3 regions of the Nocardioides sp. B129/18 genome follow, and region 2 is predicted to be linked to each of the others. Evidence: predicted binding sites of a transcription regulator. Region 2 holds the regulator's gene; each other region holds the start of a gene.

Region 1 (6,531 bases), on a different contig from region 2:
CACCCGGGCGTCGGGGACGGCGCCGAGGTTGTCGGAGTTGGAGACGAAGACCCGCTCGTAGCCGGCCTCGAGGAGGGTGTCGAGCAGTCCGGTGCCACGCAGCGCGGTGTAGAGGTCGCCGTGGCCCGGCGGGCACCACTCGAGCTCGGGGTCCTGCGACCAGGTGACCGGCGTGAGGTCGGCGGCGAGGAGCTTGGGCTCCTTGTTCTGCAGGAACTCCAGCGGCAGGCCCGCGACCGGCAGGTCGGAGTAGCGCGCCAGGGCGTCCATGGTGTCGCCGCTGGTGCGGAAGGAGTTCATGAGGATCAGCGGCAGCGGCGCGTCGTAGGCCTTGCGCAGGTGCAGCACCTGGCGGGCGATGATGTCGAGGAAGCTCAGGCCCCGGCGCACGCACAGCAGCGACTTCGCGCGGTCCATGCCCATCGAGGTGCCCAGGCCGCCGTTGAGCTTGATGACGGCGGTGGTGCGGATCGCGGCGGCGGCGACGTCGTCAGGCACCTCGACGTCGGCGAGCGACTCCATGCCGACGGGGTCGATCGTCGACTCCGGGATCATGCCCGTCTCGCCGTGCTCGAGCAGCCGGTAGTAGTGCGCGAACGTGTCGACCGCGACCTCGTCGATGCCCGCGTCGAGCATCTTGGCGCGCGCCTTCTGCAACCCAGGGGAGCCCATGGGGCCCACCCTAGGCTGGTCCGGTGAGCGAGGGGCAGGCGCGGTCCACCACCGGGGACGAGCCCGGGGACGAGCCTGGGGACGGCAGGGCCGCGAAGACCGCTCTGCGCGACCGTCTGCTCACCGCCCGACGACGTCGCCCCCTGGGTGAGCGGCTCGAGGTCGCGCAGGCCGTGGCCGCCCACGTGCTGGCCTCGCCGGAGGTGCGTCGCGCCGCCACGGTGGCCGCCTACGTCGGGATGGGCGCCGAGGTCGGCACCGGTCCCCTGCTCGAGCGCCTGCGCGCGGCGGGCGTCCGGGTGCTGCTGCCGGTGCTGCTGCCCGACGACGACCTCGACTGGGCGGTGCTGCGCTCCGACGACGACCTCGCCCCCGCCCGTCGGGGGCTGCTCGAGCCCGGCGGCCCGCGGCTGGGCGTCGAGGCGATCGCCACCGCGGACGTCGTCCTCGTGCCGGGGCTGGCGGTCTCCGCGGCCGGCGAGCGGCTCGGACGCGGCGGCGGCTCCTACGACCGCGCGCTGGGCCGGGTGCCGGTGGGCACGCCGACCTGGGTGCTGCTGCACGACGACGAGGTCGGACTCGCCGTGCCCGTCGAGCCGCACGACCGCCCGGTGACCGGCGCCGTGAGCCCGGCCGGGGTCACCCGTCTGCGCCCGCCGGGACGAGGCTGAGCCGGTCCTGCGCGGAGGCGTCCACCGCCGATCGGCTGAAGGCCCACCGCAGGGTGCGGCCCTCGGCGTAGAGGTCGGTCTGGTCGTCGTAGTGCGCGCTGAACGCGTGGCCCGAGACGCCGGTGAGGTTGATCCAGCGGGAGTCGTCCCAGTCGGCCAGCGAGACCACCATCCGCATCGACGGCGCGGTGGTGACGGCGTAGGGGTGACGGGCGTCGGAGGCGGCGTCCCACGAGGAGGCGTCGACGGCCGACGTGCCGCCGCCGACCTTCCACGGGCCGCGGTTGAACAGGTGCTCCACGGCGCTGATCCCGGACTCCCCCAGGGTCGGGTTGACCAGCTCGAGACGGTGCACGCGGCCCCACGTCCAGTCGCCGACATCGCGGGAGATGAGGCGTGTGAGCTCGTTGCGGGCCTGCACCATCGCCACCCGCAGGATGTCGTCGCGATGCTCGACGACGCCCTCGGTGGTGACGTCGTCCCACCAGGCGTCGTCGGGGTGGCGCAGCAGGCGGGTCATGACGGCCACCCACTGCTGACCGCCGTCGGGCCACAGCTCCTGCGGCAGCTCGTCGTGGAAGGTGCGCGCCAGCAGGGCCCGCCACACGGCGTTGAAGTACGCGGCGGCCGCGCTCTGCGGGCCGTCAGCGGGCTGGGAGAGGTCCCACCCGTCGAGCAGGCGCTGCGCCGAGCGCTGGAAGCGGCTCTGCAGCGGCACCTTCAGCAGCAGGGGCACCAGCTCGGAGGCGATCGGCTGACGCGACTCCAGCTGCAGGCGCGCCATGTCGTCGACGCTCACCGTGCCGCCGCCGGCGAAGGCGTCCTCGAGGCGCTCGCGGATGCGCTGGGAGCGGTAGCCGCGGTCCCAGTCGCCGGTGAGCAGGTAGGGGTAGTCGGGGCCGATGACGGCCTGGTTGGCGGTGACGACGAACCCCTCGGCGGGGTCGAGCACCGAGGGCAGCGCGTCGAACGGGACGTCCTGACGGGTCCAGTCGTTCTCCGGCAGCCAGCCGGCCACCGGCATCGAGCCGTCGTTGCCGGACTGGCGGATCGGGACGCGGCCGGGCGCCTGGTAGCCGATGTGGCCGCGCCGGTCGGCGTAGACGAGGTTCTGCGCGGGCACCGAGAACGACGACGCCGCGGCGCGGAAGGAGCGCCAGTCGGTGGCGAGGTCGAGGTCGAGGATCGCGTCGGCCGTCGGCGCGGGGTCCAGCGCGGTCCAGCGCAGCGCGACGGCGGCGTGCTCGCCGTCGCGGGCGGCGCGCGAGAGCCGGGACGCGCGGCCGGCGTCGGCCACGTCGTCGTCGACGTCGGAGAGCAGGGGGCCGTGCCGGGTGCTGCGGACGGTGAGCCGCACCGGCTTCTGGCCGCGGACCTTCAGCGTCTCGGTGCGGACCTCGAGGTCGCGCATCCGGCCGGCGTAGAGGTACTGCTCGCCGCGCACTCGCTCGACGTAGAGGTCGGTGACGTCGGGGCCGAGGTTGGTGAACCCCCAGGCGATGTCGGCGTTGTGGCCGATCACCACGCCCGGCAGCCCGGAGAAGGTGAACCCCGAGACGTCCATGCCGCAGGTGGGCGTGATCTCGCGGCAGTGCAGGCCCATCTGCATCCAGATGCCCGGCATGCTGACGCCCAGGTGGGGGTCGTTGGCCAGCAGCGGCTCGCCCGTGGCCGAGTGCTCGCCGTCGACGACCCAGCTGTTGGAGCCGATGCCGTCGCCGCGGCCCAGCCAGGCCGGCATCGCGGCGGCCTTCTGCCCCGCCGAGCGCAGCGCGGCCAGCTGGGCGCGGTCGAAGGACGGCGCCGGACGCGTGGGGTTGCGGGTGGTGTTGCGCTCGGCGTCCTGCTGGAAGACGCCGTCGACGACCGCGCCCTGGCCGACGATCGGCTGCTGGCGCCGGTAGTCGTAGGCCGGCGTGAGGGTGGCGGCCCGGCGGGCGCCGACGGCCTGCACCGTCAGGGCGCGCTGGATCTCGTCGCTCATGTTGCCGCGCAGGTCCCACGCCATCGCCTTGAGCCAGGCCAGGGAGTCGACCGGGGTCCAGTCCTCGGGCGTGTAGTCGAGGCCGGAGAGGCCCAGCACCGTGTACTCCAGGGAGATCTGGGACGGGCTGTGGGTGTGCAGGTAGGCGTTGACGCCGCGGGCGTAGGCCTCGAGGAAGGCCCGGGTGCGCGGCTTGATCAGCGCCATCTCCTCGGCCGCGACGCGGCGCCAGCCCATCGTCCGCACGACCTTGTCGGAGTCCAGGCCGGCCTCGCCGAACAGCTCGGCCAGCCGGCCCGCGGTGGCGTGCCGGCGCACGTCCATCTCGAAGAACCGCTCCTGGGCGTGGACGTAGCCCTGGGCCATCGCGAGGTCGTCGAGGCTGTCGCCGTAGATCTGCGGGATGCCGTGCTCGTCGCGGATCACCTCGACGCGTCCGGCCAGGCCGGGGATCTCGATGGTGCCGGTGGTCTGCGGGAACGCGCGGCGCACCGCGACCGTGCCGGCCACCAGCCCCGCGATCAGCACGAGCACCAGCACGGCCGAGGTCCACGCCGTCCAGCGCAGCGGCCGGGGCAGGGCCCGCACCGCCCGCCACGGGGCGGTGACGCCGGCCCGCAGACGGGCCGCGCGGCCGGGACCGTCGGGGGTCGCGGGGACGGCGGACTCGGCGGGGTCGTGCACGCTCTGCTCGGCCATGGTCCGGTCATCGTGCCACCCGTGGGCACCCTGTCCTAGAATTGGCACTCAGCACGAGTGAGTGCCAGCCTGGCCGCCAGGCACGAGTGCCAGAACCGCGACCTCCGAGGAAGCCCGTCATGCCGACCTACCAGTACGCCTGCACCGAGTGCGACCACGCCTTCGAGCAGTTCCAGAGCTTCTCCGACGACGCCCTCACCGAGTGCCCGCAGTGCCACGGACGCCTGCGCAAGGTGTTCAACGCCGTCGGCGTGGTGTTCAAGGGCTCGGGCTTCTACCGCACCGACTCCCGCTCGGGGTCCTCCTCCTCGAGCAGCATCAGCAGCTCGTCGGGCACGTCCTCCTCGTCCTCGTCGTCCTCCTCGAGCGACTCCGGCTCGTCCAGCACCTCCAGCACGTCGAGCACCTCGAGCACCTCGAGCACCTCGACCTCGTCCGGCAGCACCGGCTCCTCGAGCAGCAGCGCCGCCGCGTCCTGACCCCGACGGGGCCTGTGGAGGACGATCCCGGCGCCCGGCCGCGACGCCTAGCGTCGGGGCCATGTCGCTCGAGCAGGCCTTCCCGTCCGCCGTCGCCGGCTCGCGCCGGCTGCGCCGCGTGCTGCGCGCCCGCCGGCGCCTGATCGGCGTCGTGCTCCTGGCCGCGGCCGCCGCGCTCTCCCTGCGGGCCGTGCAGCCGCCGGCGGCGCCGTCACAGCCGGTGGTCGTGGCGGCCCACGCCGTCGGCACCGGAGGCGTGCTGGGCCCCGGCGACCTCCGCCTGGCCCGCTACCCCGACGACGCCGTGCCCGAGGGCGCGCTCACGACGCTGCCCGCCGCCGTCGGCCGGCGCGTCACCGCCGGGCTCAGCCCCGGCGAGCCGCTCACCGCCGCCCGCCTGCTCGACGACGACGCCCGCGCCGCGCCCGGCCGCGTCGCCCTCGCCGTCCGCCTGCCCGATGCCGGCCTGGCCGGCCTGCTGCGGGCCGGTGAGCGCATCGACCTCCTGGCCACCGACGCCCGCGGCGGCGGCGCCCGCACGGTGGCCTCGGACGTCGTCGTCCTGGCGCTGCCGCCGCTGTCGGCGTCGGGCCCGGCCGACGAGCCGGGGCGCCCGGTGGTGCTGGAGGTGGCCGCGGGCGAGGTCGCGGAGGTGACCGACGCCGCCGTGCGCCTCTTCCTCAGCTGGGCCTGGGCTCGCTAGCGTGCGGGGCGTCCCGCACGGGCGGCTGCGCCGCCCTCTCGGCCACCACCCCAAGGAGCTCCCCGCATGAGCGGATTCAAGAACTTCATCCTGCGCGGCAATCTCGTCGACCTCGCGGTCGCGGTCATCATCGGCACGGCCTTCGGCACGGTGGTCACGGCGTTCACGGCCTGGCTGACGGCCAAGATCCCGGCGACGGAGGAGACCTTCAAGGGCGCCAAGTCCGGCGACCTCGGCTTCTTCCTCAACGCGCTGATCTCGTTCGTGATCCTCGCGGCGGTCGTCTACTTCTTCATCGTCGTGCCCTACACCAAGGTCAAGGAGCGCTACTTCCCGAGCGCGCCTCCCGGCACCCCCGAGGACATCCAGCTGCTCCGCGAGATCCGCGACCTGCTGGCCGCCGAGCAGCAGGAGGGCAAGCACCTCTGACCCGCTCCCTCGCATCCGCTCCGACCCCGTCCGGCTCCTGCCGGGCGGGGTCGCGCGCGTCCGGGGCCTGCCCCGGCGGCGGCTCGGATCAGATGGGGCCGTGGTGCGGCGGCACCTGCTCGCGCAGCCAAGCGTCGGAGTCGTGGGCCGGCGCCTCGCCGGGGTCGCGCTCGTCGGAGGTGGTGGCCGGCTCGGTGTCGCCGAAGATCGCCGCCAGGCGTCGGCGTCGCTGCTCGGGGGTCTCGGGACGATTCGCCGGCGCCCCGTCCTTCTGGGAGCCGTCCTGGGCCGGGCTCACGTGCACAGGCCGGCGTCGCGCAGCGACTGGGTGGCCGCCGAGGAGCGCTTGGGCTTGTCCGAGCTCGACGAGCCGGGCGCGTCGGCGGCGCTGATGGCGTCGGCGGAGGCCTTGCTCGGCAGCGGCTGATCGGCCTTGAGGCGGGCCCACACGGCGGGGGCGTCGTCGGTCCAGACCAGGCGGTTGGGGTCCTGGGGGTCCGGGGCGTTCGGGATGGTGATGAACGAGACGTCGCTCATCGAGATGCCCGAGAGCTGCGAGCCGAGCTGGGAGATCTTCACCAGGTTGCCCAGGCCGCTGTCGAGGGTGAGCGACTTGGTGGCCGCGCGCAGGAAGCCGAGCACCCGGTCGGGGCGGCTCAGCGTGCCCGCGGAGAGCACCTGGTGGGCCATCGAGGCGATGAACGCCTGCTGGCGCTTCATGCGCCCGGTGTCCGAGCCGTTGCCGACGGCGTGCCGCTCGCGGACGTAGTCGAGCGCCTGCTCGCCCTTGAGGGTCTGGGTGCCGGCGTCGAAGTAGATGCCGCGGCGTCGGTCGTCGATGACCTGCGGGATGCAGACCTGCACGCCCCCGATGGCGTCGACCATGCCGCGGAA
Region 2 (6,531 bases):
CCGCTGCGCGAGGGGCAGCTGGGCGTAGCCGCGGGCGAGCGCGTGGCGCAGCGACTCCCGCGGGAACGGCCACTCGGCCACGTCCAGGGCCTGCTCGAGCGGGACGCCGCGCTCGGCGAGGTCGCGGATCGTCTCGGCGACGATGCCGATGTGCGCGCGCTGCTCCTCGACGTGGTCGCGGTCGACGATCGCGCCGTGGCCGGGCACGACGACGGTGGCCGCGGTGGTCAGGCCCAGCACGATGTCGAGGGTGAGCGGCCAGTCCATGGGGTGGCTGTCGGCGCCGTAGGCCGGCGGGCCGGACTCCTCCACGAGGTCGCCGGCCAGCAGCACGTCGGCGTCGGGCACCCGGACGACGAGGTCGCCCGCGGTGTGGCCGCGGCCGGGGTGCACCAGCTCGACGAGCCGTCCGCCGAGGTCGAGCACGCGAGCGGAGGAGAACGGGTGGTCCGGCGCGACGACGGGGGTGGTCACCACCTCCTCGCGACGGGGGTCGCCGGCGAGGTCGTCGGGGCCGAGCTCGCGTCCGACCAGCGCCTCGAGCGCCTCGACGGCCTGCTCGTGGGCGTGGATCGGCACGGCGGGGTCGTCCTCGCGGAAGGCGACGTTGCCGAAGACGTGGTCGAAGTGCTCGTGGGTGTTGACGACGGCGAGCACCGGGCCCGCGCCGAGCGCGCGGACGGCGTCGCGCAGCACACGTCCGGCGGCGGCGGAGGCGTGGGTGTCGACCACCGCGACGCCGCCCTCGCCGCCGATGACGCTCAGGCTGACGTCGTACCAGGGCTCGCGGGCCACCCAGACCCGGTCGGCGATCTCGCGCAGCTCCACGGCCCCGACCCTACGACCACCGGGAGCGCGGTCAGCGGGCGGCGGCGTGGAGGAGGTCGCGCAGGAGGATCGCGAGGTCGTCGGTGCCGACGGCCGCGCGGGGGAAGGCCAGTCCGCGGCGGTGCGCGCCGTCGGCGTCGACCCAGGCGATCTCGACCCCCGACGCGGTCAGCCCGGTGATCTCCGCGCTGATCACGCTGCCGGCGGCGACGCCGGTGGCCGCGGCGACGGTCTCGCGCAGCAGCTCCGCGTGGTGGTGGTTGGCGTGGTGGGCGGTGCGGGCGAGATGGCCGGGGTTGAGCGCGAGCGCGGGGTCGGTGAACCGCTCCGCGCGCACCAGGCGGCGCGGGCCCTGGCCGGCCTGGAGGCTGACGTGCCGCGCGACCAGGCGCACGACGTGCCGCTCGCCCTCCGAGCACGGGCAGGGGCAGTGCTCGACGCGCACGGTCTCCAGCCGCCCGAGCACGGTGAGCGTGCCGGGGTGGCCGGGCAGCCCGCTGGTGGTGGTGAGCACGGCGCCGCGGCCGGCGGCGGCCGCCTCGGCGAGGGAGGAGTCGGCCGGGCAGCCGAAGGTCGCGACGCCGTCGACGTCGCAGAGCACGACGCGCGAGAGGTCGAGGTGCTCGGCGTCCTCGACCGCGAGCTGGGCGTTCGCGGGGCAGGCCAGGATGCTGCGGGCGAGCGTGGCGTCGTCGCACGGGACGGGGGTGGCGAGGGGGATCATGGCGGCTCCTCCGATTGAGTAAGGCAAGCCTAACCTAAAGCCTCCACCGCCTGCGGGTCCATCCCCACCGGCTCCTCGTCGCGGAGTAGGCTTGGCACTCGGAACGCGGGAGTGCCAGCGCGGCGCGTCCGCCCCACCCCGGCATCACCCAGCCCCACCCCCGGCCGCGAGGAGGCGACCCGTGCAGGAGGACCGTCGGCTCGCCGTGCTGCGCGCCATCGTCGAGGACTACGTCGCCACCGAGGAGCCCGTGGGCTCCAAGGCGCTCGTCGAGCGGCACGCCCTCGGCGTCTCCTCGGCCACCGTCCGCAACGACATGGCCGTGCTGGAGGAGGAGGGCCTCATCGCCCAGCCCCACACCAGCGCCGGCCGCGTGCCCACCGACAAGGGCTACCGGCTCTTCGTCGACCGCCTCACCACCGTCAAGCCGCTCAGCACCGCCGAGCGCAAGGCGATCTCCACCTTCCTCGACGGCGCGGTCGACCTCGACGACGTCGTCCAGCGCTCGGTGCGCCTGCTCAGCCAGCTGACCCGCCAGGTCGCGATCGTCCAGTACCCGACGCTCTCGCGCTCCACGGTGCGCCACGTCGAGCTCGTCGCGCTGACGCCGGCCCGGCTGCTGACCGTCCTGATCCTGAGCACCGGCCGCGTCGAGCAGCGCGTCGTCGAGCTGCCCTCGGAGATCTCCGAGGAGGCTCTGGCCGCCCTGCGCTCGCGGGTGCTGCTCGCCGCGGTCGGCGAGACCATCGCCGACGCCGCCGCGGCCCTCACCGCCACCCTCGCCGACGAGCCGGACCGCGACGACCCCGCGCCCACCGTCGTCGAGACCCTCGTCGAGGCCATGAGCGACCACCGCTCCGATGCCCGCATCGCCGTGGGCGGCGCGGCCAACCTCGCCCGCTACGGCGACTCCTTCGACTCCGCGGTCCGCCCGCTCCTCGAGGCGCTCGAGGAGCACGTCGTGCTGCTCAAGCTGCTCGGCGAGGCCAGCACCGGCGGCGCCGTCACCGTCCGCATCGGCACCGAGGGCCCCTACGAGCAGCTGGCCTCCACCAGCGTGGTCTCCACCGGCTACGGCCCGCCGGCCGACAGCCTGGCCACCCTCGGCATCGTCGGGCCCACGCGCATGGACTACCCCGGCACCATCGCCGCGGTGCGCGCGGTGGCCCGCTACGTCTCCCGCATCCTCGACGAGGCCTGAGCCCGGCCCTCGTCCACCCCCACCCCACCCGACCGACTCCGCCAGACCAGCCCGTCCCCGACCCAAGCGAAGGACCATTGGTGAGCCAGGACCTGTACGACCTCCTCGGGGTCTCCCGCGACGCCGACGCCGACGCGCTCAAGAAGGCCTACCGCAAGCTCGCGCGCCAGCTGCACCCCGACGTCAACCCCGACCCGGACGCCCAGGACCGGTTCAAGGAGGTCACCGCCGCCTACGAGGTGCTCTCCGACCCCCAGAAGCGCGCGGCCTACGACCGCGGCGGCGACCCGTTCGGCGGGGGAGCAGGAGGCTTCGGCCAGGGTGCCGGGTTTTCCTTCACCGACATCATGGACGCCTTCTTCGGCGGAGGTGGCGCGGCGGCTGGCCAGGGTCGTGGTCCGCGTCCGCGCGTTCGTCGAGGACAGGATGCGCTGATCCGGCTCGAGGTCACCCTCGCCGAGGCCGCCTTCGGCGTGGCTCGCGAGCTCACCGTCGACACCGCCGTCGTCTGCTCGACCTGTCAGGGCCAGGGCGCCGCGGCCGGCACCACCCCGGTCACCTGCGAGACCTGCCGCGGCCAGGGCGAGGTCGCCCACGTGCAGCGCAGCTTCCTCGGCGAGATCCGCACCCTGCGGCCCTGCGCCGCGTGCCGCGGGTTCGGCAGCCTCATCCCCGACCCCTGCCGCGAGTGCGGCGGCGACGGTCGCGTCCGCTCGCGTCGCGCCCTCACCGTCAAGATCCCCGCGGGCGTCGACACCGGCACCCGGGTGCAGCTCAGCGAGCAGGGCGAGGTCGGCCCCGGCGGCGGCCCCGCCGGCGACCTCTACGTCGAGGTCCACGTGGCCGACCACGAGGTCTTCACCCGCAGCGGCAACGACCTCCACTGCACCGTCACCGTCCCGATGACCGCCGCCGCGCTCGGCACCGTGCTGACGCTGCCGACGCTCGAGGCCGACGTCGTCGCCGACCCCGAGGCGCCCACCGAGCTCGAGACCGACTTCGAGCTCGACATCCGCCCCGGCACCCAGTCGGGCCACCAGCAGGTGCTGCGCGGGCGCGGCGTCCCCTCGCTGCGCGGCGGCCGGGGCGACCTCATCGTCACCGTCGCCGTCGAGACGCCCACCCGCCTCGACCCTCGCCAGGAGGAGCTGCTGCGCGAGCTCGCGGCCATCCGCGGCGAGGAGGCGCCCGACGGCCAGGTGCGTCCGGGCAGCCACAAGTCGGTGTTCGGGCGTCTGCGCGACGCCTTCAACCAGCACTGAGCCCGACCTCGTGGACCGCTGGCGGAGGATCGCGCGATGAGCCTGCCCGTCCATCTCGTCCCCGATCTCTCGGGCGCCGAGCCCGGCCACCGCGTCGAGGTCGACGGCGACGAGGCGCACCACGCCGTCGCCGTGCGACGCCTGCGCGTCGGCGAGCAGGTCGTGCTCACCGACGGGCGCGGCACCAGCGGTCGCGGCGAGGTCGTCGAGACCGGCAAGCGGCTCTTCGCGGTGACGCTGCTCGACGTCGAGCGGGTGCCCGAGCCGCAGCCGGCGCTCGTCGTCGTCCAGGCGCTGCCGAAGGGCGACCGCGGCGAGCTCGCGGTCGAGGTGCTCACCGAGATCGGCGTCGCCCGGATCGTCCCCTGGGCGGCCTCGCGCTCGGTGGCGGTCTGGAAGGGCGAGCGCGCGCAGAAGGGTCATGCCCGCTGGAGCGCCACGGCCCGGGAGGCCGCCAAGCAGGCGCGCCGGGTCTGGCGTCCCGAGGTCGACCCGCTCGCCGCCACGGCCGACGTCGTCGCCCTCATCGCCGACGCCGATCTCGCCCTCGTCCTGCACGAGGACGCCGAGGCCGCGCTCGCGTCCTGCCCCGTGCCGGCCGCCGGCCGCGTCGTGCTGGTCGTCGGGCCCGAGGGCGGCATCCCCGACGACGAGCTCGCCGCCCTCACCGCCGCGGGGGCGCGCAGCGTCCGGCTGGGCGCCGAGGTGCTGCGCACCTCCACGGCCGGCGTCGCGGCCGCGGCGGCGCTGCTGGCCCGCACCGACCGCTGGTTGTGAGCGGACCGCCCGGGCCGCCCGGGTCGCCGGCCGTCAGCGGACGGTGAACGTCCGGGAGTCCGAGGCGTTCTTCGCGGCGCTCTCGGCGTCGTCGGTGCGTGCGGTGAACGTGTAGGCGCCCGGCGCCAGCGACGACACGTCGACGGTGGTGGCCCACGGGTAGAGCGCGTCCATGGCGCCGTCGGCGGTGGCGAAGCCGTCGAGGACGGTCCTCCCGCCGGCGTCGGTGACGGTCCAGGGCACGTTGCCCTCGGGGCTGTTCGCGACGCCGGAGGCCTTCAGGCTGCCGCCGGTGACGACGGCGCCGGTCTCGGGCGTCGTGATGCTGACGGGGGAGAGCGTCGTGAGCTGGTCGGCGGCCTTCACGCCGCCGGCGGTGTCGTAGCCGAAGAGGAAGTCGGCCTCGTCGCTGCCCTCGACGCGCACCTCGACCGGCAGCCGCTTCCGCGCGCTGCCCTGCAGCGTGTAGACCAGCGACTGCACCGCCAGCTCGCCCTGGGCCTCGGAGAGCCGTCCGGGCGTCTGCCAGGCCTCGTCGCGCGCCGTGGCGACGATGATGCCGTCCTGCACCGTGACCGAGGCGAACGTGCCGCCCGGGAACAGGGTGCGGTAGCGCGGGCTGAGGGGCTTGCCGTCGGTGAGGAGGTCGGCGGCGGCCTGCAGCGGCGTCCCGGAGACGCGGCGGAACTCGCGGTAGAGCCGGGGCCCCTGCGGGGTGTCGCCAACCCAGTAGATCGGCACCGTCGTCGTTCCCTGGGTGGGCTGGGTGGGCTCCGCGCTCGGCGAGGCGGCGTCGGTCGGGCTCGTCGAGGGGCTCTGCGACGCCGACGCGGCGGGGGAGTCCTGGGCCGACGGCGTCTGGTCGTCGCTCCCGTCGCCGCTGCAGCCGGCCAGCGCCGCCGTCACGACGAGCAGGCTGGTGGCGAGGGTGGCTGTCTTCGCGGCGATCGTCACCCCGACAGGGTGGGGGCGCGCGGACGGCCAGGCCAGCCGACGCGCCGCGTGTGGCACGCTCGGCCCCATGAGCGCCTGCCTGTTCTGCCAGATCGTCGCCGGCCAGATCCCGGCCGAGATCGTCCACGAGACCGAGCGCACCCTCGCCTTCCGCGACATCGCCCCGCAGGCGCCCACCCACGTCCTCGTCGTCCCGCGCGCGCACCACGAGAACGCCGCCGCCCTCGCCGAGGCCGACCCCGTCGCCTCCGCCGAGCTGGTCACCGCCGCCGCGGCCGTCGCCGAGCAGGAGTCCCTCACCGGCTACCGCCTGATCTTCAACACCGGCGCCGACGCCGGCCAGACGGTCTTCCACGCCCACCTGCACGTGCTGGGCGGGCGGCCGCTGAGCTGGCCGTGAGGGGCGGCGGCTTCCCCGGATATCCGGGGAGACCGGACGTTGTCAGGGGAAGCTACCCCTGACAACGTCCAGTTCTCCCTGACCTGATCGGGGGCTGAGGCCACCGATCCACCCCAAGACGGTCCCCGCGACGCCGTCCGCCGCACTAGGGTCGCGCCATGCTGGTCTCCGAGAGCGTCGGTCAGTTCTTCCTCGAGGTCGACGGCCACCGCGACCGTCTGGAGTACACCGAGTACGGCAGCGGTGACGCCTGGGTGGTGCTGCTGCACGGGCAGCTGATGCCGCGACGCATGCAGGAGCCGCTGGCGCGCGCGCTCGCGGCCGAGGGACTCCACGTCGTCACGCTGGACCTGCTGGGCCACGGCCGATCCGACAAGCCGGCCGA
Region 3 (6,531 bases), on a different contig from region 2:
GAGCTGCTGCGCCGCCAGGCGGCGGCCGCGCGCCGCGTCATCGGCAAGCCCCTGGGCGAGGAGGCGCCGCGCGCCGACCGCATCTGGAAGCGCGCCTACGGCGACCCGGTGGCCCTGCTCGTCCTGGGCGACTCCATCGCCGCGGGCCTGGGCGCCGAGCGCCGCAAGGACACCCTCGGCGGCCGCCTCTCCAAGGGCATCGCCAAGACGCTGCACCGCGCCGTCGACCTGCGGGTCGCGGCGATGGTCGGCTCGGAGTCCTCCGCGCTCGCCGGCCAGCTCGACGCCCTGCCGCTGCTCTACCGCGCCGACGTCGCGGTCATCGTGGTCGGCGGCAACGACGTGACCCACCGGGTGCCGGTGAGCGAGTCGGTGGCCCATCTGCGCTCGGCCGTCGAGCGGCTGCGTGCCACCGGCGCCGAGGTGGTCGTCGGCACCTGCCCCGACCTCGGCGCCCTCCAGGCCGTCCCGCAGCCCCTGCGCAGCCTGGGCTCGCGGGCCTCGCGCCAGCTGGCCGCCGCCCAGGCGGAGGCCGCGCTGGCCGCCGGCGCCTACGTCGTGTCGCTGGCCGACGTCGTCGGACCGTTCTTCATCACCAACCCCGACGAGATGTTCAGCCTCGACCGGTTCCACCCCAGCGCGCTGGGCTACCGCCGCACCGCGGAGGCGATCCTGCCCTCGGTGCTGGCCGCGCTCGGCCACCGCGAGGAGGTGCCGTTCGGGCACCTGCGGCCGGTCGCCGACGCGTGAGCCCACCCGCCGAGCAACCCCCCGGGGTGGGTCGGAGCACACCCGGGGGTGTCTAGGGTGGCTGGTCATGTCGACGAACAGCTCCGGCCAGTCGAGTCCCTCGGACGCCTCGGGCGGCTTCCTGCGCACGAAGGACGTCGAGACCGTCATCCATCAGAACGACGCCGACGGCGGCGACGGGCACAGCCCGGGCCTCAGCAAGCGGCTGACGGTCCGCGACCTCATCGGCTTCGGCGTCGGCATCGTCATCGGCACGGGCATCTTCACGCTCACCGGCGTCGAGGCCAAGGAGCACGCCGGGCCCGGCATCGTGATCTCCTTCGCGATCGCCGGCGTCGTGAGCATGCTGGCCGCGCTCTGCTACGCCGAGCTCGCCGCGGCCGTGCCGACGGCCGGCAGCTCCTACACCTACGCCTACACGACGATCGGCGAGGTCTTCGCCTGGATCATCGCCTGGGACCTCATCCTCGAGTTCGCGCTGGGCTCGGCGGTGGTCGCGCGCGGCTGGTCGGGCTACCTGCAGGACTCCCTGGGGCTGCCGACGACGTTCTTCGGCGAGGACTCCGTCGTCAACCTCGGCGCGGTGCTCATCGTCGCGATCCTCGGCGCGATCGCGGCCGTCGGGGTCCGGGAGTCGGCCTGGGTCACCAACGGCCTGGTCGTGGTCAAGGTCGCCGTCTGCATCTTCGTGATCGTGGCCGGCCTGTTCTTCATCAAGCACAGCAACCTCGTGCCGTTCATCCCCGCCGGCGAGCCCGATGACAAGGCCTCCTCCACCAGCGAGCTCAAGCAGCCGCTGTGGCAGTTCGTCTCCGGCATCGAGCCGACGACCTTCGGCGTCACCGGCATCATCGTCGCGGCGGCCGTGGTGTTCTTCGCCTACTCCGGCTTCGAGGCCGTGGCCAACCTGGCCGAGGAGAGCGAGAACCCCAGCCGCGACATGCCCCGCGGCCTCATCGGCACCCTGGCGCTGTGCACCGTGCTCTACCTCGGCGTCTGCTTCGTCATCACCGGCATGGTGGACTATCGCGAGCTCTCCAAGGGCGCGCCGATCTCGGACGCCTTCCACCAGGTGGGCCTGGGCTGGGCCGGCGTGCTCATCGGCCTGGCCGCGGTGGCCGGCCTCTCCTCGGTGATCCTGGTCGAGATCGTGGCGCTGAGCCGCATCGGGTTCGCCCTGTGCCGCGACGGCCTCCTGCCGCCGGCCATCGGCGCGATCCACCCGAAGTACCGCACGCCGTTCCGCTTCACGATCGGCATCTCGGTCGTCATCGCCATCTTCGCGGCGTTCATCCCGCTGGCGGACCTCGCGCAGATGGTCAGCATCGGCACGCTCTTCGCCTTCCTGGTCGTCGCGATCGCCGTCATGGTGCTGCGTCGCACGAAGCCCGACATGGAGCGTCCCTTCCGCACGCCGCTGGTGCCGCTGGTGCCGATCCTGGCCGGCGCGTCCTGCCTGGGCCTGATGTCCTACCTGGCCGTCGAGACCTGGCTCCGCTTCATCGTCTGGCTGGTCGCGGGCCTGCTGATCTACGTGTTCTACGGCCGCCGCCACTCGGTGCTCGGCCGTGAGGGCGTCACCTCGGCCTACGACGACGCTCGGTGAGCGCCGCCGAGGTCCTGCTCGCCACGTTCGAGATCTGCCCCGACGGGGAGTCCGAGGGCCACCTGCTGGTCGAGGCGCTGGCGGGCCGCGGCGTCACGGCGCGCTGGGCGGTCTGGGACGACGCGTCGGTCGACTGGGACGCCGCCGACCTGGTGGCCGTGCGCTCCACCTGGGACTACCACCGCCGGCTGCCGGAGTTCCTGGCCTGGGCCGAGGGGCTGCGCGCGCCGGTGCTCAACGGCGCCGACGCCTTCGCCTGGAACGCCCACAAGGGCTACCTCGCCACGATGGGCGAGCACGTGCCCACCGTCCCCACGCGCGTGCTCGAGCAGGACGACCTGATCGAGGGGCTGCGACGCGCGGTCGACGAGCACGGCACGGCCGTCATCAAGCCGGCCACCGGCGCCAGCGGCATCGGCGTCTGCGTGGTCGAGAGCTGGGACGACCACCGGCTCGAGCACCTCAGCGCCGCGCCCTGGGTGGTGCAGCCGCTCGTCGAGAGCGTGCGCACCCGCGGGGAGACCTCGGTCTACGTCTTCGACGACGTCGCGGTCTGCCAGGTCGACAAGCACCCGGCCGAGGGCGAGGTGCGCGTGCACGGCGCCTACGGCGGACGCTCCGAGGCCGTCGTCCTCGACCCCGTGCGCGCCGACCGCGCCATGGAGGCCGTCCGCGCCGCCGAGGACGTGCTCGGCCACCGGCTCGACTACGCCCGCGTCGACCTGCTGTGGTGGGGGGACCAGTGGTGCCTCTCCGAGCTCGAGCTGATCGAGCCGGGGCTCTACCTCGGGGTCGTGCCGGCCAACGCCGAGGCCTTCGCCGACCTCGTCGTCCGGTCGCTGGCCCAGGCCCGGACCCGGTCCTGAGCCGGTCCTGACCGCGACCCCCGCTGCTTGCACTCGCCATGGGCGAGTGCTAAACATGACGCTGGCACTCTCAGTCTGAGAGTGCCACCACCGGAGCGTCGCCAGCTGAGGCCCTCCGCGTCGGCGAGACAGGGTTCGCCGGGCCGCGGGGAGCCGTCCGTCGCGGGCAGCCCGTCGAGCCGGTCCCAGAACTCCAAGCGTGAGGAACCGCAGGAGCCATGCCGAAGCTGATTGCTTTCAACGAGGAGGCCCGGCGCGGTCTGGAGCGTGGCATGAACACGCTCGCCGACGCCGTCAAGGTCACCCTCGGCCCCAAGGGCCGCAACGTCGTCCTCGAGAAGAAGTGGGGCGCGCCCACCATCACCAACGATGGTGTGAGCATCGCCAAGGAGATCGAGCTCGAGGACCCCTACGAGAAGATCGGCGCCGAGCTCGTCAAGGAGGTCGCGAAGAAGACCGACGACGTCGCGGGCGACGGCACCACCACCGCCACCGTGCTCGCGCAGGCGCTGGTCCGCGAGGGCCTGCGCAACGTCGCCGCCGGCGCCAACCCGATGGGCCTCAAGCGCGGCATCGAGGCCGCCGTGGCCGCCGTCTCGGAGAACCTGGCCAACCAGGCCAAGGACGTCGAGACCAAGGAGCAGATCGCCTCCACCGCGTCCATCTCGGCCGCCGACACCACCGTCGGCGAGATCATCGCCGAGGCGATGGACAAGGTCGGCAAGGAGGGCGTCATCACGGTCGAGGAGTCGAACACCTTCGGCCTCGACCTCGAGCTCACCGAGGGCATGCGGTTCGACAAGGGCTACATCTCGGCCTACTTCGTCACCGACCCCGAGCGCATGGAGGCCGTCCTCGAGGACGCCTACATCCTCATCGCCAACCAGAAGGTCTCCAACGTCAAGGACCTGCTGCCGATCCTCGAGAAGGTCATGCAGTCGGGCAAGCCGCTGCTGATCCTCGCCGAGGACACCGACGGCGAGGCCCTCTCTACGCTGGTCGTCAACAAGATCCGCGGCACCTTCAAGTCCGTCGCCGTCAAGGCCCCCGGCTTCGGCGACCGCCGCAAGGCCATGCTGCAGGACATCGCGATCCTCACCGGCGGCCAGGTCATCTCCGAGGAGGTGGGCCTCAAGCTCGAGACCACCGGACTCGAGCTGCTCGGCCAGGCCCGCAAGGTCGTCATCACCAAGGACGAGACCACCATCGTCGAGGGCGCCGGCGACCAGGCCCAGATCGAGGGCCGGGTCAACCAGATCCGCGCCGAGATCGAGAAGTCGGACTCCGACTACGACCGCGAGAAGCTCCAGGAGCGCCTCGCCAAGCTGGCCGGCGGCGTGGCCGTCATCAAGGTCGGCGCGGCCACCGAGGTAGAGCTCAAGGAGCGCAAGCACCGCATCGAGGACGCCGTCCGCAACGCCAAGGCCGCGGTCGAGGAGGGCATCGTCGCCGGCGGCGGCGTGGCCCTGGTCCAGGCCGGCGCCACCGCGTTCGAGAAGCTCGAGCTCACCGGCGACGAGGCCACCGGCGCGAACATCGTCAAGGTCGCCATCGAGGCCCCGCTCAAGCAGATCGCCATCAACGCCGGCCTCGAGGGCGGCGTCGTGGCGGAGAAGGTGCGCTCGCTCCCGACGGGTCACGGCCTCAACGCCGCCACCGGCGAGTACGTCGACCTGATCGCCTCGGGCATCATCGACCCCGCCAAGGTCACCCGCAGCGCGCTGCAGAACGCCGCCTCCATCGCGGCGCTCTTCCTCACCACCGAGGCCGTCGTGGCCGACAAGCCCGAGAAGGCCGCCCCGATGCCCGGTGGCGACGGTGGCATGGGCGGCATGGACTTCTGAGTCCCGCCGCCGCACTCACACGGCACCCGCACCACCACTCGGCCCCGGCGCAGCAGCGCCGGGGCCGAGTGCCGTTCCGGGGCCGATCCCCGCGACGTGCGAGGGTGGGGTCGTGGACGAGCGGCAGCAGCGGTGCGAGGCCCTGGTGGGCCGGGTGCTCGAGCCCGTGCGCCGCTACCTGGCCCGACGCACCGACCCCGCCACCGCCGACGACGTGCTCGGCGAGGTGCTCCTCGTCTGCTGGCGGCGCCTGGACGCCGTGCCGCCCGAGCCCGACGACGTCCCCTGGGCCCTCGGCGTGGCCCGTAACGCCCTCGCCAACGCCGAGCGCGGGCGTCGCCGCCAGACCCGGGTGGCCGCCCGCGTCGCCACCCTCGACCCGCCGCGCGCCTCGGCGCCGGGCCCGGGCGAGGCCAACGTCGACGGCCAGGACGCCGCGCTGGCCACCGCCCTGGCCGCCCTGCCCGAGGCGCAGGCCGAGGTCGTGCGGCTGTGGGCGTGGGAGCGGCTGGAGCCGCGCGAGATCGCGCTCGTCCTCGACACCACGCCGAACGCCGTCAGCCTGCGGCTGACCCGCGCGCGGGCAGCCCTGCGCGACGCCCTCGCGAGCGGGCGACAGGATCGCGCCGCCGCCGGACATGAGGGGGCAGGAGGTGGGGGAGATGCCTGACCAGCACGACGACCGGCACGACGACGACCTGCGCGACGCGCTCGCGCGGCTCGACCCCGCCGCCGACCTGCCCCCGGCCGATCCCGCGCGGACGGCCCGACAGCTGGAGGACGTCATGACCACTCCCGACACCGGCCCCGTGCGCAGTCGACGCCTGCGCCTGCTCAGCGCCGTGGCCGCAGCCGTCGTCGTGCTCACCGCGAGCGGCATCGCCCTGACCCGGGGCGGCGACGACGGCAGCACCGACGGCAGCGTCCCGTCGGCGGGCGGCAGCCGCACGCCCGCGGCGAGCGAGGCCCCCGGTGCGAGCGTCACCCTCACCGCCGGCGGCGGTGCCGGCATCGCCCGCTGCGGCGTCCCGCGGCCCGCGCTGCTCGGCCAGGCCGCCGTGGCCGTCGACGGCACCGTCACCGCGATCGAGGACGGCGTGGCCACCGTGGCCGTCGAGAAGGTCTACGCCGGCGACCCGGAGCTGACGACCGTGAAGGTGCAGGTGCCCTCCGCGCGCCTGGCCGAGCTGCTCTCGGTCACCGACCTCGCCGTCGGCCAGCGCTACCTGCTGGCCGGGCAGGGCCCGACGCTGGGTCTGATGGTCTGCGGCTACAGCGGCCCGCGCACCACCGCGCTCACCGGCCTCTACGCCCAGGCCTTCGGAGGCTGAGCCGGTGGTCGTCGCGGGACTGCTGCTCGCCGCAGGGGCCGGGCGTCGCCTCGGCACCCCGAAGGCGCTCGTCGAGGACTGGCTGCCGCGGGCCGTCGCAGCCCTGCGCGAGGGCGGCTGCGCGCCGGTCGTCG

Evidence for each region. The regulator HrcA, encoded in region 2, represses chaperone genes, less so after heat shock. The targets are predictions, from matches to a motif close to TTGGCACTCGNNNNNNNCGAGTGCCAA.
Region 1: ACZDWJ_RS17085 (FmdB family zinc ribbon protein) is a predicted target of HrcA. The motif match lies at 4,068-4,094, and genes of this name have one in related genera.
Region 3: groL (chaperonin GroEL) is a predicted target of HrcA. The motif match lies at 3,249-3,275, and genes of this name have one in related genera.

The regions. Positions count from the first base shown of each region.
Region 1 covers NZ_JBUZJI010000029.1:31,612-38,142, reverse strand. The annotation lists gene ACZDWJ_RS17100 (UTP--glucose-1-phosphate uridylyltransferase) at 1-672, opposite strand, end outside; gene ACZDWJ_RS17095 (5-formyltetrahydrofolate cyclo-ligase) at 696-1,343, shown strand; gene ACZDWJ_RS17090 (penicillin acylase family protein) at 1,312-4,026, opposite strand; gene ACZDWJ_RS17085 (FmdB family zinc ribbon protein) at 4,146-4,505, shown strand; gene ACZDWJ_RS17080 (SAF domain-containing protein) at 4,567-5,208, shown strand; gene ACZDWJ_RS17075 (large conductance mechanosensitive channel protein MscL) at 5,275-5,637, shown strand; gene ACZDWJ_RS17070 (hypothetical protein) at 5,726-5,935, opposite strand; gene ACZDWJ_RS17065 (LCP family protein) at 5,932-6,531, opposite strand, start outside.
Region 2 covers NZ_JBUZJI010000003.1:71,863-78,393, forward strand. The annotation lists gene ACZDWJ_RS03145 (MBL fold metallo-hydrolase) at 1-828, opposite strand, end outside; gene ACZDWJ_RS03150 (hypothetical protein) at 860-1,552, opposite strand; gene hrcA (heat-inducible transcriptional repressor HrcA) at 1,734-2,753, shown strand; gene dnaJ (molecular chaperone DnaJ) at 2,834-4,015, shown strand; gene ACZDWJ_RS03165 (16S rRNA (uracil(1498)-N(3))-methyltransferase) at 4,052-4,792, shown strand; gene ACZDWJ_RS03170 (Gmad2 immunoglobulin-like domain-containing protein) at 4,826-5,746, opposite strand; gene ACZDWJ_RS03175 (histidine triad nucleotide-binding protein) at 5,814-6,146, shown strand; gene ACZDWJ_RS03180 (alpha/beta fold hydrolase) at 6,305-6,531, shown strand, end outside.
Region 3 covers NZ_JBUZJI010000028.1:39,145-45,675, forward strand. The annotation lists gene ACZDWJ_RS16820 (SGNH/GDSL hydrolase family protein) at 1-750, shown strand, start outside; gene ACZDWJ_RS16825 (APC family permease) at 818-2,356, shown strand; gene ACZDWJ_RS16830 (ATP-grasp domain-containing protein) at 2,353-3,222, shown strand; gene groL (chaperonin GroEL) at 3,441-5,066, shown strand; gene ACZDWJ_RS16840 (RNA polymerase sigma factor) at 5,179-5,736, shown strand; gene ACZDWJ_RS16845 (hypothetical protein) at 5,729-6,397, shown strand; gene ACZDWJ_RS16850 (nucleotidyltransferase family protein) at 6,402-6,531, shown strand, end outside.